Regions from separate parts of the Streptosporangium sp. NPDC006007 genome, predicted to be linked through region 1. Evidence: riboswitches for the same ligand, from Rfam matches in the RefSeq annotation. Region 1 holds a riboswitch; the other holds the start of a gene.
What was found. Region 1 has a riboswitch for glycine ahead of gcvT (glycine cleavage system aminomethyltransferase GcvT). Riboswitches for the same ligand answer to the same signal wherever they lie in the genome.
Positions count from the first base shown of each region.

Region 1 (6,880 bases):
GCGAGGAACCCTCGCAGTAGGGTCGCGGTGCCCTCAAGATGCCCGGCCACCGCACGGCTCGCGGCGCCGGAGTCTCCGGCCAAGATCGCCGTCACGATCTCCTCGTGCTGGACGGCGGCGTGCCGGATGTTGTGCTGGAGCAGCGGGATGGCGTTGAGCAGGCCGGCGACCCTGAGCCAGGCGTCGGCGCAGGCCGCGGTGAGCAGCGGGGAGCCGGTCAGCTCGGCGATGGCCAGGTGGAAGGCGGTGTCGAGACGGCGGTAGTCTCCCGGCCCCGCGGAGTTGACCTCCCTCAGCCGCCTCCGCAGCTCGTCGCGGCGCGGCCGGTCGAGCTCCGTGCCGGCCAGCGTCTGGGCCGCGCCGAGCTCCACGGCCATCTGGAAGGTGAGCGCGTCGGCCAGGTCGTCGGTGCCCATGTCCACCACGGCCCTGCGCAGGTCGCCCTGGCCAGGGCGCGGCGGGGTGTAGGTGACGAAGGCGCCGCCGTACCTGCCCCGCCGTACGTCGAGGTAGCCGGCCTGTTGCAGCGCCCGGATGGCCTCGCGCAGGGTGACCCGGCTGATGCCGAGGTGCGCGGCGAGCTCCCGCTCCGGCGGCAGCTTCTCGGTCACCACCTCCAGCTTGATCGCCTGGAGCAGGCGCTCCACCGTCTCCTCGAAGGCGTTGCCCGCCCGGACGGGCCGTAACACGGCGGCCAGGGGCGCCCACTCGTCCACGCCGCCCCCACCCCCTTGACCGACGCCCGCCGCACACTCCAATGGTCTGATCTTAGCCCAATGGCGGTTCGACGAGGAGAGCCGCGGGGGCGCCGGCTCCGGCCTTCGCGCGGGGGCGGCCCCCGGCATCCGGGGCCGGATGACCGGATGACCGAATGGATCCCTCATACACCAGGGATAGATGACAATCAGGGAGGAACCGTGACAGTACGGGGATTTCGCTCGGCCGGTGCGGACGGTTAGGCTGGCCACGACACCGATGAACCCCGCGCGGGAGAGCGTCCTGACATCCAGGCCAGGACCCCTGAAGGAGCAAGCCCTCCCCGCGAACCTCTCAAGGCAAAGGACCGTGCGGGTAGGTGCCTCTGGAAAGCAGGCCGTACGGCCTCGCCGAAGGTGAAAGTCCGGCAAAAAACGGGCGAAGCTCTCAGGCATCCACGACAGAGGGGGAGGATGCTCTCATCTGACCCCTGCCTGAGGTGCGAACATGTCCCGACCCACGCCGCTACGCGGCGTCCACGAGGCCCTCGGCGCGACGCTGACCGATTTCGCGGGCTGGCTGATGCCGCTCCGCTACGGCAGTGAGGCCGCCGAGCACAACGCGGTCCGCCAGGCGGCGGGCCTGTTCGACCTGTCCCACATGGGCGAGATCTTCGTGACCGGCCCGCAGGCCGCCGAGGCCCTGGACTACGCGCTCGTCGGCTACATCTCCGCCCTCGAACCGGGCCGCGCCCGCTACACGATGATCGTCGATCGCCGGGGCCACGTGCTGGACGACCTGATCGTCTACCGTCTGACCGGCGAGGAGTTCATGGTCGTCGCCAACGCCTCCAACTATCCCCGGGTGGCCGCCGAGCTCACCGAGCGCGCCCAGGGCTTCGAGGCCGTGGTGGACGACCGCTCCGAGCGGTACGGGCTGATCGCGGTCCAGGGCCCCCGCTCCCTGGAGATCCTGAGCGAGCTCACCGACGCCGACCTGAACGGCCTCAAGTACTACGCCGGCCTGCCCGCGACCGTGGCCGGGCGCGAGGCGCTCATCGCCCGCACCGGATACACCGGCGAGGACGGCTTCGAGCTGTTCGTCGCGGCCGGCGACACCGAGCCGCTCTGGACCGCGCTCACCAAGGCGGGCGAGCCGTACGGCCTGCTCCCCGCCGGGCTCTCCGCACGTGACACCCTCCGCCTGGAGGCGGGCATGCCGCTGTACGGAAACGAGCTGTCGGCGGAGCTCACTCCGTTCGACGCGGGGCTCGGCCGTGTGGTGAGGTTTGACAAGCCGGGCGACTTCGTCGGCCGGGCCGCCCTGGAGCCGCTCAAGGACGTCCCGCCGGCCCGTCGTCGGGTCGGACTGGTCGCGACCGGCCGCCGGGTGCCCCGCCACGGGTACCAGGTGGTCTCCGGCGACGGCACCGTCGTCGGGGAGGTCACCAGCGGGGCGCCTTCCCAGTCACTGGGCAGGCCCATCGCCATGGCCTACGTGGACACCGGTCTGTCCACCGGCCTGGCCGTGGACATCCGGGGTAGCCGCGAACCGGTCGAGGTCGTTGAACTGCCTTTCTACAGGAGGAAAAAGTGAGCAACATCCCCGAGGACCTGCACTACACCAAGGAACACGAGTGGATCTCGGGCATCGACGACGGCCTGACCCTGACCGTGGGCATCACCGCCTACGCCGCCGAGGCGCTGGGTGACGTGGTCTACGTGCAGGTGCCCGAGGTGGGGTCGGCGGTCACCACCGGCGACGCCGTCGGCGAGGTCGAGTCGACCAAGTCGGTGAGCGACATCTTCGCCCCGGTGACCGGTGAGATCATCGAGGTCAACCAGGCGGTCGTGGACGACCCGTCGTTGGTCAACAGCGACTCGTACGGCGAGGGCTGGCTGTTCCGCGTCCGGATCGAGGGCGACACGGAGGACCTGCTGTCCTCCGAGGAGTACGCCGCACTCACTTCGGGCGAATCCTAAAATTTCTCCTTTTGTGCCGTGATCATGCGCGCCGACCGGCGCGCATGATCACGGCGATGTGAAGGCAAGGACAGAGCAATGGCGATCAGCGTCTTCGACCTCTTCAAGATCGGGATCGGCCCGTCCAGCTCGCACACCGGTGGGCCGATGGCCGCCGCCCACAGGTTCGCCCGCGGCCTCGACGAGACCGGGCTGCTGGACAAGACCGCCAGGGTCGAGGTGATCCTGTACGGTTCCCTCGGCCTGACGGGCAAGGGTCACGGCAGCGACAAGGCCGTCCTGTTCGGCCTCTCCGGCGAGAAACCCGAGCTCATCGACGTCGACACCGTGGAAGAGCGGCTGGCCGCCATACGCGCCTCCGGGACGATCTCCCTGTACGGCTCCCACGAGATCCCCTTCGTGGTCGGCGAGCACCTCGTCTTCGAACGCAAGATCTCGCTGCCGCACCACCCCAACGGCATGCGCTTCAGCGCCTTCTCAGAGGCGGGCGACCTCATCAGGGAGAAGATCTACTACTCGGTGGGCGGCGGCTTCGTCGTGGACGAGAACGCCACCGGCGCCGACCGGATCAAGCCGGACGACACCGCCCTGCCGCACCCCTTCACCACCGCCGCCGAGTTGCTCGCCCACTGTGCCGAGACCGGCCTGTCGATCTCCGGGCTGATGCTGGAGAACGAGAGGGCCTTCGGCCGCTCGGAGCAGGAGATCCGCGACCAGCTGCTCCACCTGTGGCGCGTCATGACCGACTGCGTCCGGCGCGGTGTCTCCAAGGAGGGCGTGCTGCCCGGCGGGCTGAAGGTCAGGCGCCGGGCCAACCAGCTCCACCGGAGACTGCAGGGCGAGTCCCCGGAGAAGGACCCGCTCCACGCGATGGACTGGGTCTCGCTGTTCGCCCTCGCGGTGAACGAGGAGAACGCGGCCGGGGGCCGGATCGTCACCGCCCCCACCAACGGCGCCGCCGGCATCGTCCCGGCCGTGCTCACCTACTACGACCGCTTCGTCCCCCAGGCCAGTGACGACGGCGTGGTGCGCTTCCTGCTCACCGCCGGGGCGATCGGCGTGCTGTTCAAGGAGAACGCCTCCATCTCCGGCGCCGAGGTCGGCTGCCAGGGCGAGGTCGGATCGGCCTGCTCGATGGCCGCCGCCGGGCTCACCGAGGTGCTGGGCGGCACCCCGGAGCAGGTGGAGAACGCCGCCGAGATCGGCATCGAGCACAACCTGGGCCTGACCTGCGACCCGATCGGCGGCCTGGTGCAGATCCCGTGCATCGAACGCAACGCGGTGGCCTCGATCAAGGCCATCGCCGCGGCCCGGATCGCGCTGCGCGGCGACGGCCGCCACTTCGTCTCCCTGGACAAAGCGATCAAGACGATGCGCGACACCGGCCGCGACATGCTGGACAAGTACAAGGAGACGAGCCGCGGCGGCCTGGCCGTGAACGTCATCGAGTGCTGACCGCTCCGCTCCCGCGCGTCGCGCGACGGCCCACCTGGCCGGGGTGACACGGGAGCGGGACGTTCGGGAGTCCTTTCCCGATGAGGGCGGGCGGGGTTCGGGCCGACAGGGGAACGACTCACCCATTTATCTGACAAATGAGTCAATGGGCGCAAACTTCGCCTTCCTCCACATAGGCCGGTGGCCCGCCCTATGCTGGGTGCCCCCATCGCGGAGACTCGGAGGTTCTGGTGTCAACGGAGGTTCTGTCACCGGAGGAAACACGTCCGGAGAGCCCCTTCCTCCGCTCCCACTGGCTCTTCATGATCGCCCTGCTGGCCGGCGCCGGGCTCAGGGCCGTGGCCGTGCTGGGCTACCGGCCGGCCCTGTGGTTCTGGGCCGACTCCTTCGTCTACCTCAACGCCGGGCTGGACCCGCGTCCGCTGGAGTCCCGCCCGTCGGGCTACCCGCTGTTCCTGTGGATGCTGAAACCGCTCTCCAGCGTCCAGGCCGTCGTGGTGATCCAGCACCTGCTCGGGCTGACCGCCGCCTGCTGCGTCTACCTCCTGCTGCGCCGCCTCGGCGGGCTGCCGGGCTGGGGGGCGACGCTCGCCACGCTCCCGGTGCTGCTGGAGGTCCACCAGGTCCAGCTCGAACACCTCGTCATGGCCGACCTGCTGCTGGAGTTCCTCGTGATGGCGGCGGTCACGCTGGTGATGTGGCGGCGCCGCCCACCGGTGTGGATCGCGCTGCTCGCCGGACTCCTGCTCGCCGCGGCGACCGTCACCCGGACGATCGGGCTGCCGCTGATCGCCGTGGTACTGGTCTGCATGGTGATCCGGCGCGCCGGATGGCGGGCGTTCACCGCCGCGGCGCTGACCTGCGCGATCGGGCTGGGCGGCTACGCGGCCTGGTTCGCGTCCACCTACGGCGACTACGGGCTGACCCGCGGCAACGCCTTCCTGTGGGCGCGCACGCTCACCTTCGCCGACTGCGAGCGGATCAGGCCCTCAGGTCCCGAGGCCGCGCTCTGCCCCACCGACCCGGTGGGCGAGCGCAAGGCCCCTCCGGCCTACATCTGGGACGGCGCCTCACCGCTGAACAAGGTCAAGGGCACCTGGGCCGAGCGCGACAGGCTCGCCGGCGACTTCGCGATCCAGGCCATCAGGGCCCAGCCGCTCGACTTCCTGCGCGCGGGCCTGGCGGACGTGGGCCACATCTTCGACTGGGACCGCCGGGTCTACCCCACCCCGGGCCCGCAGAGCGCCTACGTCTTCCCCGACGTCGCCAGGCCCCTCCCCGCCGGGATCGCCTCCCAGGGCAGGACCGCCGGAGAGCTGACCACGGCCTACCAGGGCGTATCCGGCGACACCCGCCTCACCGAGCCCTACGCCGGATGGCTGCGCGCCTACCAGCGGTACGGCTCCCTGCGCGGCCCGTACCTCGCGATGATCCTGCTGGTCGGCCTGGTCGGCGTCCTGCTCCACTGGCGGCGGCTGGGCGGCGCCGTACTGCTGCCCTGGGCGGTGGGGACCGTGCTGCTGGTCCTTCCACCCTTCATCGCGGCCTTCGACCACCGCTACGTGGTGCCCGCCGTCCCCTTCCTCTGCCTGGCCGCCGGACTGGCCTTCGGGACGCGGCGGGAGCCGCCGTCAGCGCCGCCGGACGTGGAGACGGACGGAGGCCCCGAGATCCTCATCCCCGACAGTTTTGCGGACCTTCGTGACGACGTCCTTGTTCAGCCGGGTGACGAGTTTTCCGACGTCGGCCGTGGGCTCACAGCTCACCGCGATCCGCAGCCGATCACCCCGTACCGTCCTGACATGGATGCGACTCAGTCCTTCGACTTCTTTAAGCGCGACGCCAAGCATCGCGGTGCCGGACCCGCTCCGGCTTCCCCACCGCCCCCAGCCCAGAGCACGCACCAGCCACCTGATCGCCAGGAGAGCCAGTACTACCTGTAGCAGCGCGGCCGACCAGCCCAGCCACGGATGCCCGGACAGATAGCCGGGGAGCTCCCGGCTCAGAATCCGGTCGCCGGCCGCCTGGGAACCGATCTTTCCCTGGCTCCGAATCCAGGCGTAGAGCCCGGCCCCGGTCAGAACCGCCCCGGAGACGGCCAGGCCGATCCGATTGCCCAGGTACGCCCTCATCAGACTCCCCTCCTGCGCAGCCGTACCACGACCTCGCCCCCGCACATCGCGCCCAGAATCGCCAGCCGGTCCCCCACCACCGTGCCCACCTGGCGCAGCAGGTGACCGGTACGGTCCGCGCCGGTGAACACGGTGACCTCGATGTCGCGCGACCCAAGGCGCACCCGCGCCCTGCCCACCTCGTCCACCGACTCGGCCGCCGCCCGCAGCGTACGGCGGAGTCCCGCCCGGGTCAGGCCGATCACCATGCGGGAGTCCGAGGACTCCAGCGGCACCAGCCGGGTCCGCCCCGGCAGGGCTGCGAGCACCAGCAGCAGGACACCGGCCGCCAGCGCGGCCGTCGCCACGGTGAACACCGCCGGGTCCGACCACTTCACCGCCCCGATCCCGCCCGCGAGCTTTCGGTACGGCACGCGCCCGAGCGGAGAGCCCATCGCCAGACCGGCCGTCACCCCGGCGGCGGCGGAGAGCCCGGCGGCGGCCAGCAGGGCCACCAGCACGCCCGCCGGAGTCCTCTCCGGTCTCAGCAATCGCACCGACCTGCGGCGCACCGCGTGCAGGTGTTCTCCGGCCGTCGTGCCCCCCGCTCCCGCCAAGATGTCCTGGAGAGTACTC
Region 1 is NZ_JBEXUG010000013.1:73,439-80,318, forward strand. Features, by position in the region: gene ABZ194_RS13145 (FCD domain-containing protein) at 1-716, opposite strand, end outside; glycine riboswitch at 978-1,076, shown strand; glycine riboswitch at 1,079-1,163, shown strand; gene gcvT (glycine cleavage system aminomethyltransferase GcvT) at 1,204-2,292, shown strand; gene gcvH (glycine cleavage system protein GcvH) at 2,289-2,678, shown strand; gene ABZ194_RS13160 (L-serine ammonia-lyase) at 2,757-4,133, shown strand; gene ABZ194_RS13165 (hypothetical protein) at 4,364-6,076, shown strand; gene ABZ194_RS13170 (DUF6286 domain-containing protein) at 6,265-6,880, opposite strand, start outside.

Region 2 (6,880 bases), on a different contig from region 1:
CGGGCACCGCCCTGCTGGTCGCCATGCGCGGTCCCAACGCGGGCAGCCGCTTCCTGCTCGACAGCGACCTCACCACGGTGGGCCGTCACCCCGAGAGTGACATCTTCCTCGACGACATCACCGTCTCGCGCCGGCACGTGGAGTTCTACCGGCGTGGTGGCGGCGTGTTCACCGTCCGTGACGTCGGCAGCCTGAACGGCACCTACGTCAACCGCGAGCGGATCGAGGAGGTTCCGCTGTACGGCGGCGACGAGGTGCAGATCGGCAAGTTCCGGCTGGTCTTCCTCACCCGTGGCGCCGCTGGAGGATGATGAGCTCCCAGGCGGCTCGTTCGCACATGAGCATCGGGGAAGTGTTGGCCCTCCTGCAGGGTGAGTTCCCCGACGTGAGCATCTCCAAGATCCGTTTCCTGGAGGGCGAGGGGTTGATCGAGCCGGAGCGCAGTCCCTCCGGCTACCGGAAGTTCAGCTACGCCGACGTCGAGCGGCTCCGCTACATCCTCGGTGAGCAGCGTGACCGCTACCTGCCGCTCCGCGTGATCAAGGACCGGCTTGAGGCCGCCGACCGTGACGAGCGCCCGGTCGCCCGCCCGCGTGCCGTCCCCGGCGACGTGACCACCGAGGTCCGCCTCACCCGCGAGGAGCTGCTGGCCGCCGCCGAGCTCGACGAGGAGACCCTCGCCGAGCTTGAGGACTTCGGCCTGCTGGCGGCCGTGGCCCGCTACTACGACGCCGAGGCCTTGGCCGTGGCCCGCAGTGTCGGGGCCCTGGCCGCCTTCGGGCTGCGCGCGCGTCATCTGCGGGCGGTCAAGGCCGCGGCCGAGCGCGAGGCCGGGCTCGTGGAGCAGGCGGTCGCGCCGCTGCTGCGCCGCAGGGGACCCGGCGCCATCGATCGGGCCGATGAGACGGCCAGGGAGATTTCCGGCCTCCTGCTGGAATTACACGCCTCCCTGCTGCGTTCCGGCGTGCGTGGGGTTCTGGGCCGGTGAGAACCTGACCAGCCACTCGTACCCCTACGAGTGTTACGTTGAACGAACCGGTCGTAATCCAGCGAAGACGGAGCAGCCCGTGTTGCAGATGGAGGTCGTGGGCGTTCGGGTTGAAATGCCCTCTAACCAGCCTATTGTCCTGCTGAAGGAAGCACATGGGGAGCGCTACCTGCCGATCTGGATCGGCATGGCGGAGGCGACGGCGATCGCCATGGCCCAGGCAGACGAGCCGCCGCCCCGGCCGCTCACCCATGACCTGTTCCGTGACGTGCTCGACGCGCTCGGTGTACGGCTGAGCACGGTGAACATCGTCGCGCTCCGGGACGGGATCTTCTTCGCCGACCTCGTGTTCTCCAACGGGGTCGAGGTGAGCGCCCGTCCGTCCGACTCCATAGCCCTGGCACTCCGCACAGGTGCCCGCATCTTCGCCAGCGAGGATGTGGTCAGGGAGGCAGGGGTGATCCTTCCCGACGACCAGGAGGACGAGGTGGAGAAGTTCAGGGAGTTCCTTGACACGATCACGCCCGAGGACTTCGGCCGCGCGGGGTAGGTATTTCGGTGCATTTACGCTTCACGACGCGCCGGGTAGGGTCGTTGACTGATCTTGGCCCCAGTCCTACGGTGCAAGTGAAACCCGCGGTCGTGCACAAACCCCCAGATCAGGCCGTGGGATGAGAGAAAGCCGGAGGTCCGCGTGGCGGTCAGCAGCGGCGAGGGTAGAAACGCCGACCAGGATGACCCGGAACGGCGCCAGTCGGCACGCCAGCGCGCGGGTGAAGAGGGTCTGCTGTTCGACGGGCAGCCGGTGAAACCGCCCGCCGACATCGGATACCGCGGCCCCACCGCCTGCGCCGCGGCCGACATCACCTATCGGCAACTGGACTACTGGGCGCGCACCGGCCTGGTCGAGCCCACGGTGCGGGCCGCGCACGGCTCGGGCTCCCAGCGGCTGTACGGCTTCCGCGACATCCTGGTGCTCAAGGTCGTCAAGCGGCTGCTCGACACCGGCGTGTCCCTGCAGCAGATCCGCATCGCCGTGCAGCACCTGCGCGACCGCGGCGTCAACGACCTCGCCCAGATCACCCTGATGAGCGACGGGGTGAGCGTCTACGAGTGCACGTCGCCCGACGAGGTCATCGACCTGCTCCAGGGCGGTCAGGGAGTGTTCGGCATCGCGCTCGGCCGGGTCTGGCAGGAGGTGGAGGGCTCCCTCGCGGATCTTCCCGGCGAGCGGGCGGAGTCAGGCCAGGGCCCTTTAGGCGAGCACCACGCGGATGAGCTGGCCCGTCGTCGGCGAGTTCGCCGCACGGGGTAAAGTTAGTCCAGCTGCTGACCCTGTGCGGGAGAGACCCCGACTTGATCGGGGCGCCGAAGGAGCAACCTCCCCGGAATCTCTCAGGCACCCGGTACCGCATGGACGAGGCGACTCTGGAAAGCAGGTGCGCCCGCCAGGCGCGTCTCACCGACGGTGAAAGCCCCCCTTTCGGGAGGCGAAGCTCTCAGGTCGAGGTGACAGAGGGGGAGATCCGGCATACGCCCGCGCCCAGCGCCGGTCTCCACCGCCTCGGGAGGCTTTTCATGACCGACCTTTCACCGCTCGGAGAGCTCATCTCTCCGCCGTTCGCCACCCGGCACATCGGGCCCGCGGACGCCGACCGGACCCGCATGCTGGAAGCGGTGGGATTCGCCTCCACCGCCGACCTCGTCGCGGCGACCGTGCCGGAGGTGATCCGGGCCGAGGAGCGGCTGAGGCTGCCCCCGGCGGCCTGTGAGACCGAGGCCATCGCCGAACTGCGCGCCCTGGCGGGGCGTAACACCCTGCTCACCTCGATGATCGGCCTTGGCTACCACGACACGATCACCCCGGCCGTCATCCGCCGCAACCTCCTGGAGAACCCGGGCTGGTACACCGCGTACACGCCCTACCAGCCGGAGATCTCCCAGGGCCGCCTGGAAGCCCTGATCAACTTCCAGACGGTCGTCTCCGACCTGACCGCCCTCGACGTCGCCGGCGCCTCCCTGCTGGACGAGGCCACCGCGGCCGCCGAGGCGATGACCCTGGCCCGCCGGGCCGGCCGTTCGGCCTCGAACGTGTTCGTGGTGGACGCCGACACGCTGCCGCAGACCAAGGCGGTGCTGCGCACCAGGTCCGAGCCGCTCGGCATCGAGCTGGTGGAGAGCGACTTCGGCGCCGGGCTCCCCGAGTGCTTCGGCGTGCTCGTGCAGTATCCGGGCGCGGGCGGCCGGATCAGGGACTTCCGCGCCGTGGCCGACGCCGCCCACGCCCGCGGCGCCCAGGTGGTCGCCGCCGCAGACCTGCTGGCCCTCACCCTGCTGGCCGCCCCCGGTGAGCTGGGCGCCGACATCGCGATCGGCTCCTCACAGCGCTTCGGCGTCCCGATGGGCTTCGGTGGTCCGCACGCCGCCTACATGGCGGTCCGCGACGGCCTCCAGAGGCAGATGCCCGGCCGCCTGGTGGGCGTCTCCCAGGACGCCGACGGGCGCCCCGCCTACCGGCTCGCGCTGCAGACCCGCGAGCAGCACATCCGCAGGGAGAAGGCGACCAGCAACATCTGCACCGCGCAGGTGCTGCTCGCGGTGATCGCGGGCATGTACGCCGTCTACCACGGCCCCGAGGGCCTGCGCCGGATCGCCCGGCGGGTCCACCGGCACGCCGTCGTGCTCGCCGCGGGCCTGCGCCAGGGCGGTGTCGAGGTCGTGCACGACGAGTTCTTCGACACCGTGCTCGCCCGAGTGCCCGGCCGCGCGGCCCGGATCGTCGCCACGGCCCGCGACAACGGGGTCAACCTGCGCCTGGTGGACGCCGACCACGTGGGCGTCACCTGTGACGAGCGGACCGAGTTCATCCACCTGGAACAGGTCCTGGCCGCCTTCGACGTCGCAGGCGCCGTGCTGACCGACCTGGACGCCGCCGCGCACGACGCGCTGCCCGGCGACCTGGCCCGGACCGGCGACTATCTCACCCACCCGGTGTTCCACAGCCACCGGTCCGAGACCGCCATGCTGCGCTACCTGCGCAGGCTCCAGGACAAGGACATCGCGCTCGACCGGTCCATGATCCCGCTGGGCTCCTGCACCATGAAGCTCAACGCGACCACCGAGATGGAGCCGATCACCTGGCCGGAGTTCGCCGGGCTGCACCCCTACGCCCCCGAGGACCAGGCCGTCGGCTACCTGGAGCTGATCAGGGAGCTGGAGAGCTGGCTGGCCGAGGTCACCGGTTACGACGCCGTGTCCATCCAGCCCAACGCCGGCTCCCAGGGCGAGTTCGCCGGCCTCCTGGCGATCCGCGCCTACCACCGGGCGCGCGGCGAGTCCGGCCGCGACCTCTGCCTGATCCCGTCCTCGGCGCACGGCACCAACGCCGCCAGCGCGGTCATGGCGGGCATGCGCGTCGCGGTGGTGGCCTGCGACGACAACGGCAACGTGGACCTCGACGACCTCAACGCCAAGATCGACAAGCACCGCGACCGGCTCGCCGCGATCATGGTCACCTACCCGTCGACGCACGGCGTCTACGAGGAGACCATCACCCAGATCTGCGAGCGGGTGCACGAGGCCGGTGGCCAGGTCTACGTGGACGGCGCCAACCTCAACGCCCTGGTCGGCCTGGCCAAGCCGGGTGAGTTCGGGGCCGACGTGTCCCACCTGAACCTGCACAAGACCTTCTGCATCCCGCACGGCGGCGGCGGCCCCGGCGTCGGCCCGGTCGCGGTCCGCGCCCACCTCGCCGACTACCTGCCGGGCCACCCGCTCCGCGGCGACTCGGCGGTCGGGCCGGTCTCGGCCGCGCCGTACGGCTCGGCGGGCATCCTGCCCATCTCGTGGGCCTACATCAGGATGATGGGCGCCGACGGTCTCAAGGCGGCCACCGAGCAGGCCATCCTGTCGGCCAACTACCTGGCCACCAGGCTCGCGCCGCACTACCCCGTCCTGTACACCGGCCGAGGCGGCCTGGTCGCCCACGAGTGCATCGTCGACCTGCGCCAGATCACCAAGGAGACCGGCGTGACCGTGGACGACGTGGCCAAGCGCCTCGTCGACTACGGCTTCCACGCGCCGACCATGTCCTTCCCGGTGGCCGGCACGCTCATGATCGAGCCGACCGAGAGCGAGGACCTGGCCGAGCTCGACCGGTTCTGCCAGGCGATGATCGCCATCCGCGGCGAGATCGACAAGGTCGCCTCCGGAGCGTACGACAAGACGGACAACCCGCTGCGCAACGCCCCGCACACCGCCGACTGCCTGGTCGCCGACGGCTGGGAGCACGCCTACGCCCGCACCGAGGCCGCCTATCCGCTGCCGTCGGTGCGCGAGGGCAAGTACTGGTCGCCGGTCCGCCGCATCGACCAGGCGTACGGCGACCGCAACCTCGTCTGCTCCTGCCCGCCGCTGGAGGCGTACGAGGACTGATCCGGCCACGAGATCCCCTCGTATGCCGGAGACGGACCGCGCCCCGAGTCGTTAGGCTCGGGGCGTTTCCTCACTCAGGAAGACCCCCGGAAGGACCCCGCATGCCAGAGGTGGACACGCGTCCCTTGGACACCGCGCGGAAGCTGGCCGAGGGCGGTGATCTGGACGGCGCCGCGGTGATCTTCGCGGAACTGGCCGCCGACCCCCAGGGGCCGGACCGGGCCCAGGCGGCGGTGGGACTGGCGGTGGTGCTGGAGGAGCGCGGAGACGTGGCGGGCGCCCGGACGGCCGCGCGCACCGCGCTGGCCACCGGCCACCCCGAGTTCGCCGCGCAGGCCGCCTGCCTGCTCGCCAGGAGTTTCGAGCGGGAGGACCTGACCGACCAGGCCCGCGCCGCCTGGCAGGCCGCGCTCGGCACCGGAAACCCCGCCTGCGTCCCGCTGGCCCACATGGGGCTGGCCAGGCTCGCCGGCGGGCGGCAGGAGGCGGAGACGGCCCTGAGGGCCGCGCTGGCCACCGGCGACCCGGAGATCGCCTCCCGGGCGGCCCAGTGGCTGGCCGAGCTTCTGCTGGAGGAGGGGGAGGCCGGGCAGGCCGCCGACGCGCTCCTGGACGCCCTCTCGGTGCCCGAGGTGGCCGACGTGGCGAGGCTCCGGGTGCTGCTCGGCATCGCCCACCTGGAGCTGGCGTGCGTGGAGCTCACCCGGGCGGTGGAGGAGGGCGGCGACGCCGGGACCGGTGCGCTGGCCATCGAGCTGCTGGCCCGCACGCTCCCGCTGAGAGGCCGTGACGAGGACGCCGAGCAGGTGTGGCGCTACGGTCTGGACAGCGCGGACGAGGACCTCGCCGAGGAGGTCAGGCTCCGCCTCGACCGCGGCGCCTGATCGGCACCCGCCGGGTGCGGCTCTCAGTCGCGGGCACGCCAGCGGCCGATCGCGTGGGCGAAGTTGATCGCCACGATGCCGCCCCAGGCCAGCAACAGCCCCGCCGTGCCCGACTGGCTCGCGATGGCGGTCAGCGGGATGGCGATGCCCATCGAGCCCAGCGCGATCGGAATGGCGGAGTTGGCGCCCTTGCGTGGTGGATGGGGCGGCTGGGAGTGGGGGTGGACGCCGGGATGCGGGGGGTAGACACCCACCCCCTGCATCTCGGCCCGCACCCGCGCGGCGATGGTCGCGTCGAGCCGCTCCACGAACGACTCGATCAGCGCGGCCTCGTATTCCGGGCCGAGGTCACGCCGGGCCTCGATGGTGGCGCGCATGTCCTGTCGGATATCTTGATGCTCCTGCACGGTGCGATTCTCCGCCCATCCGCGGTCCGTGACATCAGCCGATAGGACTAGATCCCGTGTCCACCCGAAGTACGGCCTCGTCCGTGGAGATCACCACCCCGCACGGCCCGGCCCTGGCGGAGATCGACGAGGCCCCGGGCCGGAGGTTCCTGCTGCTGCTCACCCAC
Region 2 is NZ_JBEXUG010000009.1:110,749-117,628, reverse strand. Features, by position in the region: gene ABZ194_RS10235 (FHA domain-containing protein) at 1-311, shown strand, start outside; gene ABZ194_RS10230 (MerR family transcriptional regulator) at 353-988, shown strand; gene ABZ194_RS10225 (bifunctional nuclease family protein) at 1,068-1,538, shown strand; gene ABZ194_RS10220 (MerR family transcriptional regulator) at 1,683-2,303, shown strand; glycine riboswitch at 2,319-2,410, shown strand; gene gcvP (aminomethyl-transferring glycine dehydrogenase) at 2,567-5,422, shown strand; gene ABZ194_RS10210 (hypothetical protein) at 5,524-6,306, shown strand; gene ABZ194_RS10205 (hypothetical protein) at 6,330-6,683, opposite strand; gene ABZ194_RS10200 (alpha/beta family hydrolase) at 6,770-6,880, shown strand, end outside.
Region 2: another riboswitch for glycine. It lies ahead of gcvP (aminomethyl-transferring glycine dehydrogenase); the one in region 1 lies ahead of gcvT (glycine cleavage system aminomethyltransferase GcvT).